DNA from 2 places in the Arthrobacter sp. SAFR-044 genome. Region 1 is predicted to be linked to the other one. Evidence: predicted binding sites of a transcription regulator. Region 1 holds the regulator's gene; the other holds the start of a gene.

The links. The regulator LexA, encoded in region 1, represses DNA repair genes until DNA is damaged. The targets are predictions, from matches to a motif close to TCGAACANNTGTTCGA.
Region 2: ACR65J_RS16105 (shikimate dehydrogenase) is a predicted target of LexA. The motif match lies at 7,622-7,637, and genes of this name have one in related genera.

The regions. Positions count from the first base shown of each region.
Region 1 is NZ_JBPFDN010000001.1:570,368-582,277, forward strand. Features, by position in the region: gene recA (recombinase RecA) at 1-278, shown strand, start outside; gene ACR65J_RS02525 (regulatory protein RecX) at 351-899, shown strand; gene miaB (tRNA (N6-isopentenyl adenosine(37)-C2)-methylthiotransferase MiaB) at 903-2,459, shown strand; gene miaA (tRNA (adenosine(37)-N6)-dimethylallyltransferase MiaA) at 2,463-3,359, shown strand; gene dapF (diaminopimelate epimerase) at 3,404-4,348, shown strand; gene ACR65J_RS02545 (class I SAM-dependent methyltransferase) at 4,320-4,943, opposite strand; gene hflX (GTPase HflX) at 5,380-6,957, shown strand; gene ACR65J_RS02555 (ATP-dependent DNA helicase) at 6,950-9,007, shown strand; gene lexA (transcriptional repressor LexA) at 9,070-9,801, opposite strand; gene ACR65J_RS02565 (LysM peptidoglycan-binding domain-containing protein) at 10,157-10,507, shown strand; gene ACR65J_RS02570 (histidinol-phosphate transaminase) at 10,673-11,791, shown strand; gene hisB (imidazoleglycerol-phosphate dehydratase HisB) at 11,853-11,910, shown strand, end outside.
Region 2 is NZ_JBPFDN010000010.1:130,949-142,858, forward strand. Features, by position in the region: gene ACR65J_RS16070 (thiolase family protein) at 1-458, opposite strand, end outside; gene pcaC (4-carboxymuconolactone decarboxylase) at 539-1,006, opposite strand; gene ACR65J_RS16080 (alpha/beta fold hydrolase) at 1,003-1,821, opposite strand; gene ACR65J_RS16085 (lyase family protein) at 1,814-3,292, opposite strand; gene pcaG (protocatechuate 3,4-dioxygenase subunit alpha) at 3,289-3,846, opposite strand; gene pcaH (protocatechuate 3,4-dioxygenase subunit beta) at 3,852-4,724, opposite strand; gene ACR65J_RS16100 (bifunctional sugar phosphate isomerase/epimerase/4-hydroxyphenylpyruvate dioxygenase family protein) at 4,782-6,653, opposite strand; gene ACR65J_RS16105 (shikimate dehydrogenase) at 6,653-7,534, opposite strand; gene ACR65J_RS16110 (IclR family transcriptional regulator) at 7,685-8,548, opposite strand; gene ACR65J_RS16115 (MFS transporter) at 8,779-10,098, shown strand; gene ACR65J_RS16120 (MFS transporter) at 10,204-11,511, opposite strand; gene ACR65J_RS16125 (FGGY-family carbohydrate kinase) at 11,523-11,910, opposite strand, start outside.

The DNA.
Region 1 (11,910 bases):
AGTTCGACATCATCTACGGCCAGGGCATCTCCCGCGAAGGCGGCATCATCGACATGGGTGTGGAGCACGGCATCATCAAGAAGTCGGGCTCCTGGTTCACCTACGATGGCGACCAGCTGGGCCAGGGCATGGAGAACTCGCGCCGGTTCCTCCGCGACAACCCGGAGCTGGCTGCCGAGCTTGAGCGCCTTATCAAGGAGAAGCTCGGTGTCGGGGTCAAGCCCGCCGATGATGAATCCAAAGATGCGCCCAAGCTGAAAGCCGTCGACGGGTTCTAGCCCTTGACCGGACCACGAACACGGCGGGCCCGTTCCGGCACCTCTTCAACAGGGGTGTCGGACGGGTCTTCCGTGCCTGAGGACCCGCAGGCCGCGGACGCCGAACCGGACCCGTTCACGGTCGCGCAGGCAATCGTGTACCGACAGTTGACTGCGGCGCCCAAGAGCAGACTGCAGCTTGCCCGGAAGCTGGCCGAACGGAACATCCCGGAACACGTCACCGAGGCTGTACTGGACAAGTTCCAGGAAGTCCGCCTGATCGACGATGCAGAATTCGCTGACATGTGGGTCCGGAGCCGCGCCCAGTCCCGAAAGCTTGCCAAGGGTGCGCTCCGGCGCGAGCTGGCTGAAAAGGGCATCGACCAGGAGACTGCTGCTTCGGCCCTGGAACAGCTGACGGACGCCGATGAGGAAGCTGCCGCCCGTGCCCTGGTGGAGCGCAAGCTGCGGCCCGGGACCGACCTGTCCGTCCCGGGGGAACGGGACAAGGCCGTCCGACGGCTGGCATCCATGCTGGCAAGGAAGGGTTACCAGCCTTCCCAGGCATTCCGGATCGTCAACGATATCCTCGATTCCCGGCAGGAACCCGACAGCGACCCCGTCCAAAGCCGGTACCCTTAACGGGTGAGTTTGACCATTCCTTCCCCCCAAGCCGGCGCCACCCCCTCCGTCGAAGCCGGGGCCGTGCCGCAAGCCGGAACCCTGCCCCGCACATACCAGGTGCGGACCTTTGGCTGCCAGATGAACGTCCACGACTCCGAGCGGATGGCCGGCATGCTCGAGGACGCCGGCTACGTCCCGGCCGCGGGTGAGCATGCCGACGTCGTGGTGTTCAACACGTGCGCGGTCCGGGAAAACGCGGACAACAAGCTCTACGGCAACCTGGGCATCCTGGCCCCCGTGAAGGCAGCCAACCCCGGCATGCAGATCGCCGTGGGCGGTTGCCTGGCGCAAAAGGACCGCGAAACCATCCTCAAGAAGGCGCCGTGGGTGGACGCAGTCTTCGGTACCCACAACGTCGGTGCCCTGCCCGCCCTCCTGGACCGGGCGCGGCATAACAATGAAGCGCAGCTGGAAATCCTCGAGTCCCTGGACGTCTTCCCGTCAACACTGCCCACCAAACGCGACTCCGTTTACTCGGGCTGGGTGTCCATCTCGGTCGGCTGCAACAACACCTGCACCTTCTGCATCGTTCCGGCGCTCCGGGGCAAGGAAAAAGACCGCCGGCCCGGCGACATCCTCGCCGAGATCCAGGCGCTGGTGGATGACGGTGCCATCGAAGTGACCCTGCTCGGCCAAAACGTCAACTCCTACGGGGTGGAGTTCGGGGACCGGCAGGCCTTCTCCAAACTCCTGCGTGCGTGCGGAGAGATCGAGGGGCTGGAACGCGTCCGCTTCACCAGCCCGCACCCGGCTGCCTTCACCGATGACGTCATCGACGCCATGGCAGAGACGCCCAACGTCATGCCTCAACTGCACATGCCGCTACAGTCGGGGTCCGACCGCATCCTGCGGGAGATGAAGCGTTCCTACCGGTCCACCAAATTCCTGGGCATCCTGGACAAGGTCCGCGAGAGGATTCCGCACGCCGCCATCTCCACCGACATCATCGTCGGCTTCCCGGGCGAAACGGAAACGGACTTCAAGGCCACCCTGGACGTGGTGGAAAAGTCCCGCTTCGCCACCGCCTTCACCTTCCAATATTCAAAGCGCCCCGGCACGCCCGCGGCCGACCTGCCCGACCAGCTCCCCAAGGCCGTGGTCCAGGAACGCTTCGAACGCCTCACCGCCCTGCAGGACCGGATCGCCGCGGAGGAAAACCGGAAACAGTTGGGCCGCCGGCTCGAAGTCATGGTGACCGCACAGTCCGGACGCAAGTCGGAGGAAACGCACCGGCTGTCCGGCCGGTCGCAGGACCAGCGGCTGGTCCACTTCTCGGTTCCCCAGGGTGCACCCGCTCCCAGGCCCGGGGACCTCGTCACTGTCACCATCACCGAAGCCGCGGCCTTCCACCTGGTCTCCGATCCCACCCTCGAGGACTACAGCCTTCGCCGGTCACGGGCAGGGGACGCGTGGGACCGGTCCCAGGCCGACTCGTGCGGGGCACCCGCACCCGGCTCCGGGGAGGCACGCAAGGGTGTCTCCCTTGGCATGCCCTCCCTGCCGCTGCGCACCCGCTGACAGGTGGCTGCCCCGCCCGTCATCTCCGTCGTCGGTCCCACCGGCTCCGGCAAGTCCGACCTTGCCGTCAACCTCGCCCTCGAGCTCGACGGCGAGGTCATTAACGCCGATGCCATGCAGTTCTACCGCGGCATGGACATCGGCACTGCCAAAATCACGGTGGCCGAGCGCAGGGGAGTGCCCCACCACCTCCTGGACATCCTTGACGTCGCCCAGGAAGCCAGCGTTTCAGACTTCCAGCTCCAGGCCCGCGAAATCATCGACGACATCCATGGGCGGGGCAAGCGCGCCATCCTGGCCGGCGGATCCGGGCTGTATGTCCGGGCCGCGCTGGACGTCCTGGAATTTCCGGGGACCGACCCCGCGCTCCGTGCCCGGCTTGAGGAGGAGCACGCGGAACTCGGTACTGAGGCACTCCTGGCCAGGCTCCGGATGGTGGATCCCACATCTGCCGCCCGGGTCTCCGATGCCCGGCGCATCATCCGTGCCCTTGAGGTAAAGGAGCTCACCGGCCGGCCCTTCAGCTCCTTCATGCCCCGGCGGGAGTACCACCGGCCAGCCGTCCAGGTGGGCCTCAGCGTGGACCGCGAAGTGCTGCGGGACCGGCTGGCGGCACGGGTGCACCGGATGGTGGACGCGGGCCTGCTGGACGAGGTCCGGATGCTCGACGCACAGGGACTGCGCCGCGGCAAAACCGCGTCCCGCGCCCTGGGTTACTCGCAGTTCCTGCGGGTCGTCGACGGCGCCTCCACCGTCGAGGCCGCCGCGGAAGAAACCATCGTGGCCACCCGGCAGTTCGCCAGGCGGCAGCTGACATGGTTCCGTGCCGATCCACGCATCACCTGGCTCGACTGGCAGGATCCGGAGCTCGTGGACAAGGCAGCGGAGTTGTGCCGGTAGCTGCGGTTTCAGGACCGGCAGCCTCCGCCGCTACGCTTGGAATCATGAATGCAACCCCCGCAGAAGCTCCCGGATCCGCCCTGCGCACCCTGAGCGGGCTCCGCTTTTCCAAGGGGCACGGCACCGGCAACGACTTCGTCCTGGTGGCTGATCCCGAGGGGACGCACGTCATCGACGCCGACCAGGCCGCGGCGCTGTGCGACCGGCACCGCGGGATAGGGGCCGACGGCCTGATCAGGGCCGTCCCCTCCCGCTTCCTCGCTGAAGGCCGGGAACTGCTCGGCGGCGCCCCGGACGCGGAATGGTTCATGGATTACCGCAACGCGGACGGCTCGCTCTCCGAAATGTGCGGCAACGGGGTCCGGGTATTCGTCCACTTCCTGCAGGCCGAGGGCCTCATTGACCTGCCCGACGGCGGATCGCTCACCATCGGCACCCGCGGCGGCGTCAAGACTGTGGTCCGGACCGGAGAAGGCTACGCGGTGGACATGGGACCCTGGGAGTTCATTTTCCCCGGTGAGGCCAGCGCCAAGGCCATGGATTCCCTGGTCACCGCCGACGGGTTGGAGGTTCCCCGGCCGGCCCTCTCCGTGAGCATGGGCAACCCGCACACCGTGGTGGCCCTCGCTGAACTGGCGGAGCTCACGGGCACCAGGCTCTTCACCGCGCCGACAGTCGATCCGGTACCCGCGAACGGGACCAACGTGGAATTCGTCGTTCCGGCAGAACCGCTGGTCCATGAGGGCGTGGGCTCCGTGACCATGCGGGTGCACGAGCGCGGCGTGGGGGAGACCCAGTCCTGCGGGACCGGTGCCTGCGCCGCCGCCGTCGCCATCAGGCATTGGGCGGGGGCAGAAGCCCCCGACGCCTGGCAGGTCCACGTTCCCGGCGGAGTGGTGGGCGTGAAGTTCTTCGCGGGTCCCGCCGGCCACGAGCATGTGGAGCTCAGCGGGCCGGCCGTCATTGTGGCGAGTGGGACGCTTTCCTGACCTTCAGGATCCGAAAGGACTTTGACGTGGACTCTCGGGTCACGGTGAAGGAGCTGTCCAGTTCGGCCGCCAGCCAGCGCTGCAGGGAATCAGAACCCAGGTTCTTCTGCACCACCAGCCAGGCCGTTCCGCCCTCTGCCAGGCGCGGCAGCCACAGTTTGAGCAGGGCGTGCAGTTCATCCTTGCCGATCCTGATGGGCGGGTTGGACCAGATGGTGTCGAAGCGGATGTCCGGATCGACAGCCTCAGGGGTGCTGGCGGCGACGTTCGACAGTCCCAGCGCGGCGGCGTTCTCGTTGGTCAGGGTAATGCAGCGCTCGTTGACGTCCACGGCATAGACCTTAGAAGCGGGGGCCAGCAGAGCCATGGTGAGCGCCACCGGACCCCAGCCGCACCCGATATCCAGGAGGTTGCCCTGGAGATGCGGGCGCGGAACTTCGGCCAGGAGCACCGCGGTGCCCTTGTCGATGCCGTCGGGGCTGAAGATGCCCGTGGAGGTCTGGAGCCGTCGCGCCTCACCGGCCAGTTCCACCGTCAGGGGCTTCCGGGTAAAGGGGCCGGCAGGGGACGTGCTGAAATAGTGTGCGGACTCCATAACTCGCCAGAGTAGTTCCCCCCGCAGCGTAATGGGAAACCGGCCTGGAGGCCCTCTGCTAGGCTGGAAGGCATGTTCCTGATCTTCGAGTAGCCGGTACGGGCCGCGCCCGTCCCGCAGCCTGTCCTCCAGCGACAGTCCGTCCCGCAGCGACGCAGGTTTCCATGCCTTCCGCTTTTGCGCACCGGCCAGACCATTCCGTCTGCCCGGCCGCCGGACAATACTCGAAAGTCAGCCCATTGCTGCATTTCCCGCCATTCTCCGGCCTTTCCCAGCCCTGCCGCGCCCTGACGCGGCATCCGTGCCCCGGCATCGCAGCCGGCGGCGAAACAACCAGGAGAACTGCATGACCGCAGGCCGTCAACCCAGCGCGAATACTTACCAACTTCCAGCCAATCAGCACTATTCTGGAACTGCCGAATCTTCAAAGGAGACCATGACCAGCCAGCCCAACACCGGTTCCGATCCAGCCGCCCAGGACATGAGTCCGCAGGAGATCCAGGCTGTCATCGACCGGATCCTCGCCAAGGACGTTCCCGCCAGAAATGCCGGCACGCCCGGCAGTGAAGGCGGCAGTGGAAAAGCGGTGCTTGGCAAGGCGCAGGCCATTTCCCGCCTTGACGAGGAACACTCAACGTACGACGGCGACCAGCAGGACCTCGAGGAACGGCGCGCGCTGCGCCGCAGGGCGGGCCTGTCCACCGAGCTTGAAGACGTCACCGAGGTCGAATACCGGCAGCTGCGCCTGGAGCGCGTCGTCCTGGCCGGACTCTGGTCCGAGGGCACCCTTGCCGACGCGGAAAACTCGCTGCGTGAGCTGGCCGCCCTGGCCGAGACCGCCGGGTCGGAAGTCCTTGACGGGTTGGTGCAGCGCCGCGACAAGCCGGACCCCGGGACCTTCCTCGGCTCCGGCAAAGCCCTGGAGCTGAAAGACATCGTCACGTCCACGGGCGCGGACACCGTGGTGGTGGACGCCGAACTGGCGCCTTCCCAGCGCCGTGGCCTTGAAGACATCGTCAAGGTCAAGGTCATTGACCGCACGGCCCTGATCCTGGACATCTTCGCCCAGCATGCCAAGAGCCGCGAAGGCAAGGCCCAGGTGGAACTGGCGCAGCTGGAATACCTGCTTCCCCGCCTGCGCGGCTGGGGCGAGTCGATGTCCCGCCAGGCCGGTGGCCAGGTGGGCGGCGCTGCTGCCGGCATGGGCTCCCGCGGTCCCGGTGAAACCAAGATCGAACTGGACCGGCGGCGGATCCGTACCCGCATGGCAAAGCTGCGGCGCGAAATCGCCGCCATGAAGCCGGCACGCGAGACCAAACGGGCCAACCGCCGTCGTAATGAAGTGCCCTCCGTGGCAATCGCCGGATACACCAACGCCGGCAAGTCCTCGCTGCTCAACCGGCTCACGGACGCTGGGGTCCTGGTGGAGAACGCGCTGTTCGCCACGCTGGATCCCACCGTGCGCAAGGCCGAAACCGCTGACGGCCTGGGGTACACCCTGGCCGATACCGTCGGATTCGTCCGATCGCTGCCCACCCAACTGGTGGAAGCCTTCCGCTCCACCCTGGAAGAGGTGGCGGACTCTGACCTGATCCTGCATGTGGTGGACGTTTCGCACCCCGATCCCGAAGGGCAGATCGCTGCGGTCCGGAAGGTTTTCAGCGAAGTTGATGCCCGCAAGGTGCCGGAGATCATCGTCTTGAACAAGGCTGATGCTGCCGACCCCTTCGTGGTGGAGCGGCTGAAGCAGCGCGAGCCACGGCACGTAGTGGTCTCGGCCCGGACAGGGGAGGGCATTCCGGAACTGCTGAAGGCCATCAGCGAATCCATCCCCCGGCCATCCGTGAAGATGGAGTTGCTCATTCCGTACGACCGCGGAGACCTGATCAGCAAGCTGCACGAGTCCGACGCCGAAATCCTCAGCCTGGACCATGTTGAGGCGGGTACCAGGGCGGCGGTGATGGTCCGGGAGGGCCTCGCGTCCGAGCTGGAACCATTCATCGTCAATGACTGACGTCGCGGCCGGCGAGGCTGCGCAGACGGCCGGCGAGCAGTTCGTCATCGAACTGCTCGACCGGGCCGTTGCCGGCATGGGTGGACAAAGCCGCACCGGACAACATGAAATGGCCCGCCAGGTGGCCCGGGCCATCGAAACGGGCAACCACCTATTGGTCCAGGCAGGCACCGGCACCGGCAAATCGCTGGCGTACCTGGTGCCGCTGATCGCCCATGCCCTGGAAAGCAACAAGCCGGCCCTGGTGTCCACGGCCACGCTTGCCCTCCAGACGCAGATTGTGGGCAGGGACCTGCCCCGGCTCCTGAAGAACATCACGCCCGCCCTGGACCGGCCGGTCAAGGTTGCCCTGGTCAAGGGTCGGTCCAACTACGTTTGCCGCCACAAGCTCGAGGGCGGGTTCCCGTCGGAGGAACCATCGGAAGGGCAGCTCTTCTCCCTGGGAGAGGACACCAGCGTTCCACATTTCGCCGCCTCCGTGGGCGGGCCGTCGTCGCAGCTTGGCAAGGAAGTAGTGCGGCTCCGTGAGTGGGCCGAAAAGACAGCCACCGGCGACCGGGACGAACTCCTGCCCGGCGTGACCGACCGTGCCTGGCGGCAGGTTTCCGTGACGTCGATGGAGTGCCTTGGGGCCCAAAAATGCCCCATGGCCGCCGAGTGTTTCAGCGAGCTCGCCCGGCAGGACGCCGCCGAGGCCGACGTGGTGGTGACCAACCACGCCATGCTGGCCGTCAGCGCGTTCGAGGGACTCGCAGTCCTGCCCGAATACGACGTCGTGGTGGTGGACGAAGCGCACGAACTGCAGGACCGTGTCACCGGGGCCGTATCCGGACAGTTGTCCGTGGCCATGGTCCACGCTGCCGCTTCGGGCGCCCGGAAACATACAGCCATCACCGTCGATGCCCTGAACGCCGCAGCGGCGAACCTTGAGCTGGCCCTCGCCGGCGCGCCGAACGGCCTGCTTCCCAACGGCCTGAACGATGAACAGCTGGACTGCGTGGACCAGTTGCGTGAAGCGTGCCGGGCTGCGTTGTCCGATTCCAAAGGGGACAGCAACGCCACAGCCGACGGCGGCCGGCAGCTGGCCCGGTCGCGCCTGATGCTCATCCTGGAACTGTGCGAGCGGCTCATCGCCGCCCGGGAAAACCGGGAAGTGGTGTGGTTTTCCCGTGCCAGCACCTTCGATCCCGGCCAGGGATACTCACCGCCCGACGACAGCGCGCCGGTGCTGATCAACATAGCGCCACTGTCCGTCGCCGGCAGGCTGCGGGAAGGGCTTTTCGCCGATCACACTGTTGTGCTGACCTCCGCCACCCTGGCCATCGGCTCCGCCTTTGAACCTGCGGCAGGGGGACTTGGCCTGATCGGTGACGGCGCGCCCAGCTGGACGGGCGTGGATGTTGGGTCGCCTTTCGACTATCCCAAGCAGGGCATCCTGTACGTGGCAGGCCACCTGCCCAAGCCCGGCCGCGGCGTTTCCCCGGAGGCCCTGGCAGAACTCGAAGCGCTCATCAAAGCCTCCGGTGGGGGTGCCCTCTGCCTGTTCTCTTCACGGCGGGCCGCCGAAGAAGCTGCCGATGCCCTCCGGCCCAAGCTCGATGTGACTGTCCTCTGCCAGGGCGAGTCGACCATGACCGCACTGGTCAAGCAATTCGCCGACGAACCCGACACCTGCCTCTTCGGAACCATGTCCCTGTGGCAGGGCGTCGACGTTCCTGGAGGATCCTGCCGGCTGGTAGTGATAGACCGCATTCCGTTCCCGCGGCCGGATGATCCACTGATGACGGCGCGTTCGCGTGCCGTGGCGCAGGCAGGGGGCAACGGCTTCATGTCCGTTTCGGCCACCCACGCTGCCATCCGGCTGGCCCAGGGTGCCGGACGGCTGATCAGGTCAACCGGAGACAAGGGTGTGGTGGCCGTCCTGGACTCGCGGCTGGCCACCGAACGCTATGCAGGATTCCTGCGCGGCGCACTGCCCCCGTTCTGGGCCACTACGGACCGCGCCAAGGCGCTGGCCGCGCTTACCCGGCTTGGTGCCGACGCATCCTGAGAACTGTGGCGCACGGCCGGCATGAATGCTGGCTGTGGAACCCAGGCTAGAGCGAACGCTGGCTAGAGGGAACGCAGGACTGAGACGACCTTGCCCATGATGGTGGCGTGGTCACCCAGGATCGGTTCGTACTGGGTGTTCTGGGGGAGCAGCCAGGTATGGCCATCGCGCTGGCGGAAGGTCTTCACGGTTGCCTCGTCGTCCAGGAGTGCAGCAACAATGTCGCCGTTGGCAGCGTCAGCCTGGCGCCGGACCACCACCCAGTCGCCATCGCAAATGGCGGCGTCCACCATGGAGTCACCGGCCACCTTGAGCATGAAGAGCTCGCCCTGGCCGACCAATTGGCGTGGCAGCGGCATGACATCTTCCACAAGCTGTTCGGCGAGGATGGGCCCGCCGGCGGCAATCCGGCCCACCAGGGGAACCATGGCCGTATCCAGTGCCGTGGGCAGTTCCGTCACCGTGGCGCCGCCCGTGGCCTGCGGTGCAGGAGACGTGCCGGCACCTTTACCGCCGCCGTCGAGCGTGAGCGGCATCAGTACTTCCATGGCGCGCGGCCGCTTGGGGTCGCGCCGCAGGTAACCCAGCTTCTCCAACTGGGAAAGCTGGTGGGTCACGCTGGACAGGCTGGCAAGACCAACCGTGTCGCCGATCTCGCGCATGGAGGGCGGATACCCGTTCTCATTGACCGAGCGCTGGATGGTCTCGAGGATCTTCTTCTGCCGGGGGGTCAGGCCCTTGGCGGTCCTCTTGGATTGCGGGGCGGTCCTGCCCCCGGCGGCTGCTGCTGCCATGTTCGCCAATGCCTTTCGCTTGCCGCCGGATCCTCCGCGGGCGGCTGTTCCACAGTGCCGCCGGAAGGACTCCCACTGTCATTGTCAGACCCTGCTGATCAACTGCAGTAGTGGTTGTTCTTTCGTTTCAAAGCTAGGCCAGCCACATTGCTTTTTCAAACATTTGTTCTAGCGAGTCTCGACATTGTTCGTTGATAGGTGCTAAAACTTAACCAGCAAAGTTCGAACATGTGTTCTAACCAGCAGATGACCCATTCGAATACGCGGCCGGGATAGGTTCCCGGCGCAGTATGAGCGGTGGGGCAGCAGTCGGCGGGCACCCGGGCAGCACGGCAAGTCCAGGAGGGCTTAGTTCATGTCAGCTTTATCTGTTCACCAGGTTTCACACTCGTCCGCACCCCTGCGGCTGACCCGCCGGGGGAGGATCGTCCTGATCGGAGTACCGCTTGTACTGGTGGCCGTACTCCTGCTGTCGCTTTCGGGGCTCTTCCACTCCCCGGCCAAGGCATCGGACTCCGTGGCGGATCTTGCAGTGACGCCCACGGTCACGGTGACGGTGCAGTCGGGTCAGTCGCTCTGGGCCATTGCCGGCGCCGTAGCTCCCGACCGGGACGCCAGGGACGTTGTGGCGGACATCGTCCAGCTCAACAACCTTGCCGCGGGCACCGTCCTTCCGGGCCAGCAGCTCTTCGTCCCCACTCACTGACCGTCCCCGCCCACTGACCGGCGCCAGCCCTGAGTTCGTGGCCTCTGCCAGGGCGGCCTGCCTGGCTGGCTGGCAAGCCCTGGAGCGGGCGGTCGCGGGACATGCCGAGGGCGAACAGGAACCGTCACATTTTCCGGTGGTTGCCGCGGCCACTAAACTGTTCAGGTGAACGACCAGCTAGAACGTCTGAACCGGCTTCCCCTCCGCAGCAACCTCCGCGGGCTGACCCCCTACGGCGCGCCCCAACTGGACGTCCCCATCCTGCTGAACGTCAATGAAAACACCCATGGTGTTCCCGCTGACGTGCGTGCCGCCATCAGCGCAGCCGTCACTGAGGCCGCTGCGGGCCTCAACCGCTATCCGGACCGCGAGTTCACCGCACTCCGGAAGGCCCTGGCCGAATACCTCGGGCATGGGCTCGACGAAACCAACCTGTGGGCAGCCAACGGCTCCAACGAGGTCCTGCAACAGATCCTCCAGGCCTTCGGCGGTCCAGGCCGCACCGCCCTCGGTTTCCCGCCCACGTACTCCATGTACCCCCTGCTGGCCAGTGGAACAGACACCCAGTACATCACCGGTGAACGGGCGGAGGGCTATGACCTCAGCGCAGAGTCCGCCGCCCGGCAGGTCAAGGAACTGCAGCCGAACATCGTCTTCCTCTGCTCGCCCAACAACCCCACCGGGACGGGACTTGGGCTGGACGTCGTGGAAGCCGTCTATGACGCCGGGGCGGACAGCCAGTCCATCGTGATCGTTGATGAGGCCTACCATGAGTTCGCGCACGACGGAACGCCCAGCGCGCTGACCCTGTTGCCCGGCCGGGAGCGGCTCATCGTGTCCCGCACCATGAGCAAGGCCTTCGCCCTGGCGGGGGCCCGGCTCGGCTACATGGCTGCAGCCCCCGAGGTCACTGACGCCCTGCGGTTGGTCCGCCTGCCGTACCACCTGTCCGCCATCACCCAGGCCACCGCCCTCGCCGCCCTTGAGCACCGCGAAGCGCTGATGGCCGACGTGCAGGACATCAAGAAGCAGCGGGACCGCATCGTGGCCGAGCTGACCAGGATGGGACTCAAGCCTGCCGCGTCGGACTCCAACTACGTGTTCTTCGGCGGCCTGGAAAATCCGCACCAGGTCTGGCAGGAACTGCTGGACGCCGGCGTACTCATCCGCGACGTGGGCATCCCCGGCCACCTCCGCGTCACGGCAGGCACTGAGGCGGAAACCACAGCCTTCCTTACCTCCCTGGAACGCATCCTTGCGGGCCACGCTGCGCTGCACGCCTAGACTTGATACTGCGGCGCTGGACGCCTTGAACCACTTCTTCTCCCACTAAGGATCCTTCACCATGAGTTCAACCGGATCGAATACGGCTGCAGCCCGGACCGCCCGCATGGAGCGTGCCA
Region 2 (11,910 bases), on a different contig from region 1:
TTGTTCACCAGGCGCCAGCCCAGGGTGGTGGAGGCCAGGGTCATGTCCCCGGCCGGGTAGGGCTTCTCCGTCTTGGGCAGCACCCAGGGGGCACGGGACATCGATTCGGCGCCACCCACGAGCATCAGGTCAGCATCACCGGCGTTGATCTGGCGGGAAGCGATGATGGCGGCATCCAGGGAGGACCCGCACAGCCGGTTCACCGTGGTGCCCGGGATCGAGACCGGGAGCCCGGCCAGCAGCGTGCCCATCCGGGCGATGTTGCGGTTCTCCTCACCGGCACCGTTCGCGTTACCAAACACCACCTCGTCGATCCGTTCGACGTCGAGCCCCGGTGCGCGCCGCACGGACTCCTTGATCACGTGCGCAGCGAGGTCGTCCGGACGGACGGCGGCAAGGCCGGAGCCGAACTTGCCGAACGGGGTGCGCACGGCGTCGTACACAAAAGCCTGGTTCATGGTTCCTCTTGGTTCTCTGGGGACCCAACTGACTGGCAATTGATGTCGTTTCGGAGGCTCAAAACGACAACAACTGCGAGCTAGTTGGGAGGGGTGGAGTTGGTGTTGGTGCCCGCCGGGTCTTCGTGGGTGGTATCCATTTCCCGAAAGACCTGCTGGGCGGTCTTGAAGGCGGTGTTGGCGGAGGGGACTCCGCAGTAGATGGCGGTCTGCAGCAGGATTTCCTTGATCTCGTCCCTGCTGAGGCCGTTCCGGAGGGCGGCGCGGATGTGCATGGCCAACTCCTCCCAGTGCCCATGCGCCACCATGGCGGTAATGGTGACCGCGGAGCGCATCTGGCGGGTCAGGCCGGGCCGGGTCCAGATTCCGCCCCAGGCGATGCGGGTGATCATGTCCTGGAAGTCGTCGGTGAAGTCATCCTTGTTGGCGTTGGCCCGGTCCACGTGCGCGTCGCCCAGCACTTCGCGCCGGACCACCATGCCGCCGTCGTAAATCTCCTGGCTGGTGGCGCCGGGCTGGACCACGCCGTGGCGTTCTGCGCTGCTCATTTGGCGGCCTGCCGTGATTCGGCCCAGGTGGCCAGGCTGCGCATCAGGTCCGCAACGTGTGCCGGTGCTTCCGCGGGTGCCAGGTGCGAAATGCCCTCGATCGTGACGGCCGTCGCGGTGCCGCCGCCAGCCGTGATGCCGCCCGCGACCTCCTCGGCCATCTCCGGCGTGGCTACGCCATCCAGGGCCCCGGCGATGACCTGGGTGGGGACTGTGATGTTGCCCAGCTCCTGCCGGACATCGAAGGCGGCCAGCGCTTCGCAGCAGAAGGCGTAGCTGAAGCGGTCGGCATCGCGCAGCGAGTGCAGGAGCCTGCTGCTGAACTCGGGTTCCCTGTCCATGAAGCCGGGTGCGAACCAGCGCTGCGCGGACCCCTGGATCATGACCGGCGTGCCCTGCGTGCGGACGGTTTCAGCGCGCTCCAGCCATCCTTCGGGGGTCCCGATCTTGGCGCCGCTGTTCTGCACGGAGAGGCTCTTCAGCCGTTCCCCGTGCTTGATGCCCAGCTGCAGGCCCACGGCGCCGCCCAGGGAGACTCCTGCGTAGTGGAAAACCTCGCCGGGGGCAATGGAATCCACCAGGTCCACCACGGCGTCGGTGAGCACGGGGACGTCGAACGTTTCGGTGGCGGCGGGCGAGACGCCGTGGCCGGGAAGATCCCAGGCCACCACGTCGTAATCGTTGCCGAGCAGGGTGGCGACGCGGTTCCACAGGATGGATGAGGTTCCCAGAGAGGGACCGACAACCATCAGGGGGTGGTCGCCCAGGGGACGTTGGGGGGACAGCAGCGCTGCCTTCAAAGCCGGCTTAGCCACGGGAAGCTCCATTCGCGTCGGTGGTAGGGGAAGTGAATTCGGGAAAAGCGGCCAGGACGCGGCGGGCGATCTCCGCCGCCTGGCCCAGGTAGCTGGCGGGGTCCAGGAGCTCCTCCAGCCGTGCGTCTGGAACGACGGCGGCGGCGACGGCGTCGCGGAACAGCTTGCGGTATGTGGCGGCCTGCTCCGGGGGAGGCGCCTGCAAGGTCCGGTCCACCACGTCCTGCAGTTGTTGCTTGCCGCTGCGGCCGTCCTTCTCCCCAAGGAGGGGGGCCACCGCGGCGCTGACGCCCTCAGCCAGCAGCAGCGGGCCGGACAGGTCAAGGTTGCGGCGCATGGCGTCCGGGAAGACCCGCAGCCCCCCGGCGAGTTCGTGGATGTGGCCCGCGGCCCCGAGGGCCAGGGCAAGCAGCTGGCGCAGGGCCGGCCATTCGGTGTGCCAAGCGCCGTCCGGGCGTTCGTCGTTGAAGTTGGCGGCTGCAACGTGCAGCTGGGCGGCCAGCTGGGGTGCCTGCAGTGCGGCGCTGCGGACCATGACGGACAGCACCGGGTTCTGCTTCTGCGGCATGGCGGAGGACACCCCCCGCCCGGCCGCCCGCGGTTCGGCGAGTTCCGCCACCTCGGGCCGGCTCAGGAACAGGATGTCGGCAGCAATCTTGCCGAAGGCGTCCAGCACAGATGCCAGCGCATGCCCCAGGGATGTGATGGCCAGGCGGTTGGTGTGCCAGGGAGCCGCGGCCGGGGCCAGGCCCAGCTGGGTAGCCAGGGCATCGGCCAGAGTGAACGGCGTGGACTGGGAGCCGTCCGTCAGCACGGTCCCGGCAGCGAGCGTTCCCGCCGCCCCGCCGAACTGCACCGGGAACTCCAGGCTTTCCAGTTGCCGGCCCGCGGCGGCCACGCCCTGGAACCACTGCGCGGCCCGCAGCCCGAAGGTATAGGGAAGCGAATGCTGCGTCAGGCTCCTGCCCACGCACAGCGTGTCCGCATGCTGCCCGGCAAGGTGCGCGAGCGCCGTCGTGGTGCCTTTCAGGTCCGCCAGCACCGCGTGGACGGTGTTGCGGGCAAGCAGCATCAGGGCAGTGTCCAGCACGTCCTGGCTGGTCAGGGAGGTGTGCACGGCCTTCGCGGCACCAACTCCGGCGGCATCGAGCGGCGCCACGTTCTTCCGGAGGTCCGCCAGCAGCGGGATCACCGGGTTGCCGCCGCCCTGGGCGCGCAGCGCAATACCGGCCAGGTCGTAGCGCCCCGCCTCGGCGGCGGAGGCGACGACGGCGGCCGAACCGGCGGGTGCCAGCCCGGCCCGCTGCAGCACGGCGGCCCAGCCCGCTTCGACGGCGAGGATGGCCGCCAGCACTGCCCGGTCCCCTGTCAGCGCCGCCACCAACGGCGACGCTGAGACGGGGGTAAGCAGGCCGGCGTCGGCCTCTTCCGCGAAGGCGCGCAGGTCTCCCAAAGCGGCGGCGTGGGTCACTGGAAGTCCAGGAAGACCGTCTCGCCCTCACCCTGGAGGCGGATGTCCCAAGTAAGGCCACCGTCGGGGTCGCGGCGGGCGATGAGCGTCTTGCGGCGCTCAGGCTCCAGCGAGGCCAGCAGGGGGTCCTTGGCCAGGGCCTCGGTGTCCTCCGGCAGGTAGATGCGGGTGAACAGCCGGTTGGTGAGGCCGCGGGCGAAGAGTGCCACGGAAATGAACGGTGCCGCGCCCGGCTTGGTGGGGCCGGGGTTGACGGTGGTGAAGGTGAAGACGCCGGAGTTGCCAACGGCGCCGCGGCCCCAGCCGGTGAAGGTGTAGCCGTCACGGACCAGGGAACCGGTGCGCTGGACAACTTTGCCGTCCGCGTCAGGCTGCCAGATCTCCAGGATGGCGTCAGGGATGGGGTGGCCGGCGCCGTCATAGACGGTGCCCTGCAGGCGGATGGACCCGGGGAAACCGGGTGGCAGCAGCTCGTTGTCCTTCTCGAACGGAAGCGCGTAGCCGTAGAACGGGCCCACGGTCTGGCCGGGGGTGGGTACCAGTTTGGTGCTCATCTTTCCTACTCCTCGTCGCCTGCGGCGCCCAGCGCCTCGTTTTCCGTCCAGGTCCGCTTGGGGCCGGTCAGGACGATGTCCCAGTTGTAGCCCAGCGCCCACTCGGGCTCGGTGAGGCTGTGGTCGTAGGTGGCCACCAGCCGGTCGCGGGCGTCCTGGTCCACGATGGTCTGGTAGATCGGGTCCAGCGGGAACAGCTGGTCGCCGGGGAAGTACATCTGGGTGATGATCCGCTGGGTGAATTCGGTGCCGAACAACGAGAAGTGGATGTGCGCCGGCCGCCACGCGTTCAGGTGGTTCTTCCACGGGTAGGCGCCGGGCTTGATGGTGATGAACCGGTACGAGCCGTCCGGGCCGGTGATGCAGCGGCCAATGCCCGTGAAGTTGGGGTCGATGGGCGCGGGGTGCTGGTCACGCTTGTGGATGTAGCGGCCGGAGGAGTTGGCCTGCCAGATTTCCACCAGCTGTCCCGCCACCGGGCGGCCGTCGCCGTCCAGGACCTTGCCGGAGACGATGATCCGTTCGCCCAGCGGTTCGCCGTTGTGCTGGATGGTGAGGTCCGATTCCAGGGCGTGCACGTCCTGGTGCCCGAACGCCGGCGAGAACAGCTCGATGGTTTCCGGGTCCGCGTGCTGCAGGCTCTTGGTGGGGTGGCGCAGGATGCTGCTGCGGTACGGCGGGTAGTCCAGGCGCGGCTGGATCTCCGGCTGGCCGCCGTCCTTGAGGGCGCGGCGGTATGCCTCGCCGATGGCGCTGATCTCTGCACTGAGGTCCGCCTGCGACTCGATGGCCTTGTCCAGGGGCTGGTGGGCAGCCTTGGGTTCGGCCGGGGGCACGAGCTCCTCCGACTCCAGCTCGGCGTTGATGTCTTCCTTCACGGCTGGCTCCTTTCTGGTTGTTGGGTTTGGTGCGTCTGGGTTTTGGGTGGTGCTGGTCTAGGTGGTGCGGTGCAGCGAGTCGTACTGGACTGCGTGCCGCACCGGGGCATTCGGGGCACCGTATCCGTCGTAACGGCCGCGGCGTTCCACCATTTCGAAGAACACGCTGCCCACGGTTGCGGTGTAGAAGTGCAGGAACTCGCCGTCGGCATCCCGGTCAAACAGCAGGTTGAGCTCCTGGAGCGTGGCCAGGAACCCTGGCTCGAGATCAAACCGGGCGTCCAGGTCCTCGTAGTAGTTGGCCGGAATCTGCAGGAACTCCAGTCCCCGCTCCCTGGCAGCACGGGCGGTGGCCACCAGGTCCTCCACGGCGAAGGCAATGTGTTCCTGGTAGGTTTTGCGGGCCTCATTCCTTGCCTGCTGTATCGGGGCGAGGTTCAGGACCAGCCGCACCGCGCCGTCGGAGGTCTGCATGACCTGCGAGCGCACCAGGCCGCTGGGGCTTGGGACTTCCGCGAACGGCTGCGGTTCGAGGGCGAGCGCGCTGGTGTAGAAGAGCACGGCTTCATCGAAGTGCTGCCACGGCTGGGCCAGGTTCACGTGGTCGATGACCGCGCTGGCTCCTCCCGAAGGGTGTTCCAGCCCTTCCCCGAATTCGTGCGTCCACGCGGCGGTGCCGTCCGGGCTGCCCTGGCAGAGGAAGATCTCGGTGGAGTCCGGCGCGGCGATGCCCTGGAACACTTCCTCGTCCGCCTGGACCTTGCGGGCTACCACGGGGGCCTTGAGCTGCTGGGCGCGGGCTGAGGCGATCACGGGGGAATCGACGTCGAACCCCAGCGCGGCGATGGCCGGGTCGGCGTGCCGTGCGGCCTGTTCGTTGATGATGACCCGGGCCTGGCCCATGGTCCAGAGCTGCACGTCCTTGGTGCGGTGCCGGCCCTCGAACTGGAACCCGAGCTGGCCCAGGAGCTTCTCCAGCTGGGCGGTGTCGTCCGCCTTGACCTCGGCGAAGTTGAAACCTGCGGGCTCGTTCACCTTGGGCAGGGTGGCAAGTTCCATGGGATAACGACGGCGGAGCGCGCCTGCGTTGCCGGGCGCGGCTTCGGCGCCGGCGAGCCATTTGGCGCTTTGCTCCTCCAGCCAGATCAGCGAGCGTATGGCATCCACGGCGGTGCGTTCGACGTCGGACTGGCGGAAGACGTCGTTGAACACCTCCAGGGAGACCGGGCCCGTGTAGCCGGCGCGGACCACGTGGCCCATGAACTTGGCCAGCTCAAACTGCCCTTCACCCGGGAACACGCGGTAGTGCCGGCTCCAGGACAGCACGTCCATGGAAAGCTTGGGGGCATCCGCCACCTGGACGAAGAAGATCTTGTCCGCGTTGATGTTCTCTATAGGCGCGGTGTCCCAGTCGCGGGAGAGGATGTGGAAGGAGTCCAGGCAGGTGCCCAGGTTGGGGTGGTCCACCATTTCCACCAGGCGGTAGGCGTGCTCGTAATCGTTGACGTACTTGCCCCAGGCCAGGGCCTCGTAAGCAACCTTGACGCCGTGGTCCCCCGCCAGGTTTGCGAGCTGTGCCAGTTGTTCGGCGCGGACGGCATCGTCGTCAATGGTGGCTGTGGCAACGTTGGAGCACACCAGGATGGTGTCCATGCCAAGGCGGGCCATGAGCTTGAACTTGGCCTCCGCGCGGCGCAGGTTGGCCTTCAGCAAGTCCGGCGTGACGCCGTCGAAGTCCCGGAACGGCTGGTACAGGTCCAGGCCAAGCCCCAGGTCGGCGGCCATCTTCCGCACGTCCTCAGGGCTGAGCGGGGAGGTGACCAGGTCCTGTTCGAAGATCTCGATGCCGTCGAAGCCGGCGATGGCGCAGGCCTGCATCTTTTCCTTCAGGGTGCCGGAGAGGCAAACCGTGGCGATTCCGGTGCGCATCAGGCGGCCACCTCCTCGGCGGCCACAAGCTCCAGGAAGTGGCTGCGCATGCGCGCCGGGTCCGCCTCGAGCCCGGTGAAGATCCGGAAGGCGTCGGCGGCCTGGCCCACGGCCATCCGGCCGCCGTCCAGCACCTCGCAGCCCTTGGCGCGGGCGCCGCGGACCAGTTCGGTGTCGATGGGGCGGTAGACGATGTCCGCCACCCAGTGCCGGGGCTCGAGCAGGTCCAGGTCCATTGGGACGCCGGGGTGCGCCACCATGCCTACGGGGGTGCAGTGCACCAGGCCGTCGGCAAGCGGCATCAGTTGCGGCAGCTCCGCCGTCGTGCGTGCCGTGACGGTGCTGTCGGGGAAAAAGCCCTGCAGCTCGGCGCCCCGCGCCGCAGCGCGTTCGGGGTCCATGTCCACCAGGTCCAGCGATTTCACTCCCGCACTGAGCAGGGCGTAGGCGACGGCGGACCCGGCACCGCCCGCGCCGAGCTGCACCACGCGGTCCAACCGGGCGTTGGGGAGGCCGGACGCGAGGGCTGCTGCGAAGCCGGAGAAGTCTGTGTTGTGGCCGATAAACCGGCCGTCGCGGATGACCACGGTGTTGACGGCGCCCAGCCGGCGCGCGTCAGGTGAGATCTCGTCAAGGTGTTCCAGGACCAGCTGCTTGCAGGGGTGGGTGATGTTCAGTCCGTTGAAGCCCAGGGTGCGGGCGCTGTGCAGGATGGCGCCCACGGATTCCCCGGTCAACCCCAGGTCCAGCAGGTCGATGGGCCGGTACAGGTAGCGCAGGCCCTGCACGTCGCCTTCCCGTTCGTGCATGGGCGGCGTGAGCGATGGCGTAACGCCATCACCAACCAGTCCTACCAGGTAGGACTCAGTTCGATTGCTCATGCGTGCAGCTCCTTTGGTACGGCACCAGGCGCGGAACTCAGCCGCATTGCAGGTGGTAGGGATTACGGTACAACAAATGTTCACTTATCGCACTCATGTTCTACATACGAACAAAAGTAGTTTTCGGGCCGGTCCTGATTTCGGGTTCTGCTACCGCTGCGGCAGCCTGGCCGCCAGTTCGGCAGCGGCTTCCTGCAGCAGGGGAACGTGCGCCACCAGCCCCTCAAGGTCCAGCCGGAAGACCGGCACTGCAGTTGCCAGCGAGGCAAAGGCGTGCCCCTGGTCATTGAGCAGCGGAACGGCCACAGCGCGCATTCCGGCCTCGTTCTCCTCGTCCATGACGGCGTATCCCTGCCGACGGACCTTTTCGATTTCGGTCTTGAACGCTTCGCGGTCCGTTATCGATTTGTCAGTGAGCGCTTCGAGCGGGACCTCGGCCAGCAGTTTTTCGCGTTCCGCGTCCTCGGCAAATGCCACCAGGGCCTTGCCCACCGCGGTGGACGAGAGCGAGCCCAGGTGGCCGGGGTCGCTGGTCACGCGGAAGGTCTGCGGTCCATCCACCTTACTGACGGTCAGATGGTGCAGTCCGTCGCGGACGCTGAGGATGGTGGCCTCACCGGTCTGTTCGGTGACCCGGCGGAGGATGGGCATGGCCGTGCCCGCGAAGCCGTGGTGGTTGGAGACGCGCTGTCCCAGCTGGAAGATCCGTAGGCCCAGGTGGTAGCGGCGGCCATCCGGCTCGTAGTCGACAAAGCCGTCGCGGGTGAGAGAGCCCAGCAGGCGGTAGGTGGTGCTGAAGGGAAGCTCGGCACGGCGCGAGATCTCCGCGGCACTGGCGCCGCGGGGTTCATCGCCCAGAAGGACCAGCAGCCCCAGGGCCTTGCCCACCATATCCGTGCGCTCCGCGGGACGGGCGCCAACCTTGCCTTCGGGCGGCATGGCATTTACGGGCCCTCCTGGGCGGCCGGCAGCAGCGGATTCTTCATCGGCCGCTGTGGTTTGGTTCACACTCATAGTGACGATGTTGCCACAATGTGAGAACTATTTCTAGATAGTGATTATTTTCTTGACAGGTGACTGCCCTCACAGGCATAGTTTCTGTATCGCAAAAGTAGCTCCCACCATGTGGCTACTATGGCCGGGTCTTCCGACCGGACTCCAGCCGCATCCCCCGCCCGCATCAAGGCATGGGCGGCCGCGCCCCAGATCCATCAGCGACAATGTCGTCACACCAAAGGAACACCATGAGCAAGACACTTCCGGCAGCAAGGGCGGGTGCCCTCACCTCCGCGGGGACTCCCAAGAAGGCCGCCCTCGCCAGCTTCCTGGGCAGCGCCGTGGAATACTACGACTTCTTCATCTTCGGCTCCGCCGCAGCGTTGATCTTCCCCACGGTTTTCTTCCCCAATGCCGATGCGAACGCCGCCATCATGTCCTTCGCAACCTTCGGGTTCGCCTATGTGGCGCGGCCCATTGGCGCCGTCATCCTGGGCCACTTCGGTGACCGGGTGGGCCGGCAGAAAGTCCTGATGTTCACCCTGGTGCTCATGGGTGCTTCCACCTTCGTCATCGGCTGCCTGCCCGACTTCCGCACGGTCGGCTGGTGGGCTCCGGCGCTGCTGGTGCTGGCCCGCCTGTGCCAGGGCCTCTCCGCTGCAGGCGAGCAGGCCGGCGCCTCCTCCATGACCCTGGAGCACGCTCCGGACAACCGCCGCTCGTTCTTCACCTCCTGGACCCTCACCGGCACCCAGGGTGGCCAGATCCTCGCGGCCCTGGTGTTCATCCCCGTCCTGGCACTGCCGGACGAGATCAAGTTCGGCATCGGCTGGCGCATCCCGTTCTGGCTGAGCGCCGCGGTGGTTGTGGTGGCGTTCCTCATCCGCCGCACCCTGCACGAGCCGCCCGCCTTCGAGGAAGCACGGAAGAACGCCCAGATCGCCAAGCTGCCCGTGGCCGACCTGCTCAAGGGCCACTGGCGCGACGTGCTCCGCGTGATCTGCTGCGCCTTCATCGCCGCCGTCTCCACCGTGTTCGGCACCCTGGCCATCAGCTACGCCAAGACCGTGGCCGGCGTGGACGGCACCACTACCCTGTGGCTGGTGGTTGCTGCCAACGTCGTGGCCCTGGGCACCCAGCCGCTCTTCGGAATGCTGGCAGACAAGATCGGCCGCAAGCCGGTCTTCATCTACGGCGCCCTGGCCAGCGCGGTCCTCACCCCCGTGTTCCTGCTGAGCCTTGAGTCCCACAGCGTCCCGCTGATGTTCCTGGCCGCCATCGGCTACTTCTCGTGCGGCTACGCAGCGGCCAACGCCGTCTGGCCTTCCTTCTACGCTGAAATGTTCAGCACCAAGGTCCGTTTCTCCGGCCTGGCCATCGGCACACAGCTGGGCTTCCTGATGGCGGGGTTCGCCCCGGCCATCGTGGCTGCCATGGGCGGCATCAAGCCCGGCGGCTGGGTGCAAATCAGCATCTTCACTGCCATCATTTGCGCCGTTGCAGCCGTGTCCGCCCTGACCGCCAAGGAATCCTTCCGGGCCCCCACCAAGCAGCTCGGCCTGAAGTAGCGGCGGTCCACCCCGAGTCACGCAACAGGCAAAGCCCGCCACCCCTGGAATGGCCAGGGATGGCGGGCTTCGTCGTGACATCCGGAAGGACCAGTGAAAAGCAGGCTAGATCGTGGTTGGCGATGCCTCCATGTCGCTGGCTGTCTCAAAATTCCGGCGCTTCCTCATCAGAACTGCGAAGTAACCGGCAGCCGCCGCGCCAACCAGCCCGATGCCGGCAGTGACAAGGAAGAACAAGTTGTTTGCTCCTGCCACATCGTCACCGAAGGCGGTATAAATCGCGCCGCTGATCTGCGGAATAAAAATGTCAGGCAGATAACCCACAAATGAAATGATGCCGATGGCGATACCAGTCGCCGCGGCAGGGACACGGCAATCATCAAGCAGCGACCAGTAGATCCCGCGGATTGCGTACAGGAAGAGGCCAACAACCACCACCAGCACGTAGGCCAGGGCATTCGAACCGCTTGGCAGGAGGCTCAGGCTAATGAACCCGAGAGCTGCGACAACCATTGAGACCGCCAGTACCCGGCTCTTGCCGAGCCTGTCTGCGAGGAACCCTCCTCCGAACCCACCGATTGGACGCATCCACAGGACGATTACCGTCACTACACCCGCATTCACCGGGCTCACGGCGTGATTCACATTGAGGAACCCGGAGAAGTAGTAGTGTCCCCAGAACAGCGTGTAGCCACAGAAGAGAACCAGGCTCATCACCCACACCTCGCGGATTTTCAGGATTCGCCGTACCGCGGCCAAAGTCGACTCAACCGGTTCTCCTTGGGACCTGGCGTCCTTTTGCTGACCGTCGGAAAGTACGAAGAAGACCAGGACGGCGATAACGACGAGCACTGCACAATACATATAGACCACAGCTTGGAAGCCTGCCTTGGTCTGCGTGATGTCGGAGGTGCCATCTCCGGCAAACAGTGCGAAAAGACCGACTGCGCAGCTGGCCAGAATTGCCTCCACCAGTCCCCGACCGCCGTCAAGCGCACCAAAGTAAGTACCTTCCTCGTTCTTATCCGCGAGAAGGCTGACAGTTTTAAGGATTGCACTCCAGAATGTAAAGACTGTGGCAAATCCCCAGACAAGGTATACGTAGACGAGAGTGGATTTGTCCGGTACCTGCGCGTAGAACAGGCCAGTCACTGCGGTGAGAACCAGCGAAAATGTGATGAGGTAACGCACCGGGACCTTATCGGCCAACCATCCGCTTGGTATGTAGCCGATAACGAAGATGATCCCGAGCATCGAGTAGAGGCCCGCCAATTCTGAGTTGCTGAGATGAAAGACGGACAGGATAGTGGATTCAAAGTTTTGTCGAAGGTACACAAGCGGATAGATTGAGCCCGCCGCGAGTATGAGCAATACAAGCTGAAAAATCTTCTTTGATTTGCCGAGCTTGAGCATGGAGCAGCTCCTTATTTGTCAGATAGTATTTTGTGGATTTTTTCCAAAATGGGGTCTGTGTGCATCGGTATTTCGGCCGCAACTGTGCACAACTGCTCGTACAGCGCGGCGTTCTGCGGGTCGGGTTCGAATCGGTCCTCTCGCCGAACCATATGGGCAGATGCGTCGTCGAAGTCCGGGTAAATTCCACAGGCCACGGCAACGCAGATGGCAGCACCGAGACCGGCGGCGTTCCGGACAACATTCCGGACCACTGGCATATTGAAGACGTCGGCGAAGATCTGCATGATGAGATCGCTGTTTGAGCCGCCACCTGAGATAACCAGCGTCCTAAGATCCATGTCTCGTTCGGCGGTCATGGCAGCCATGTTTCGCTTCATTGTGAAGGCGATGCCTTCC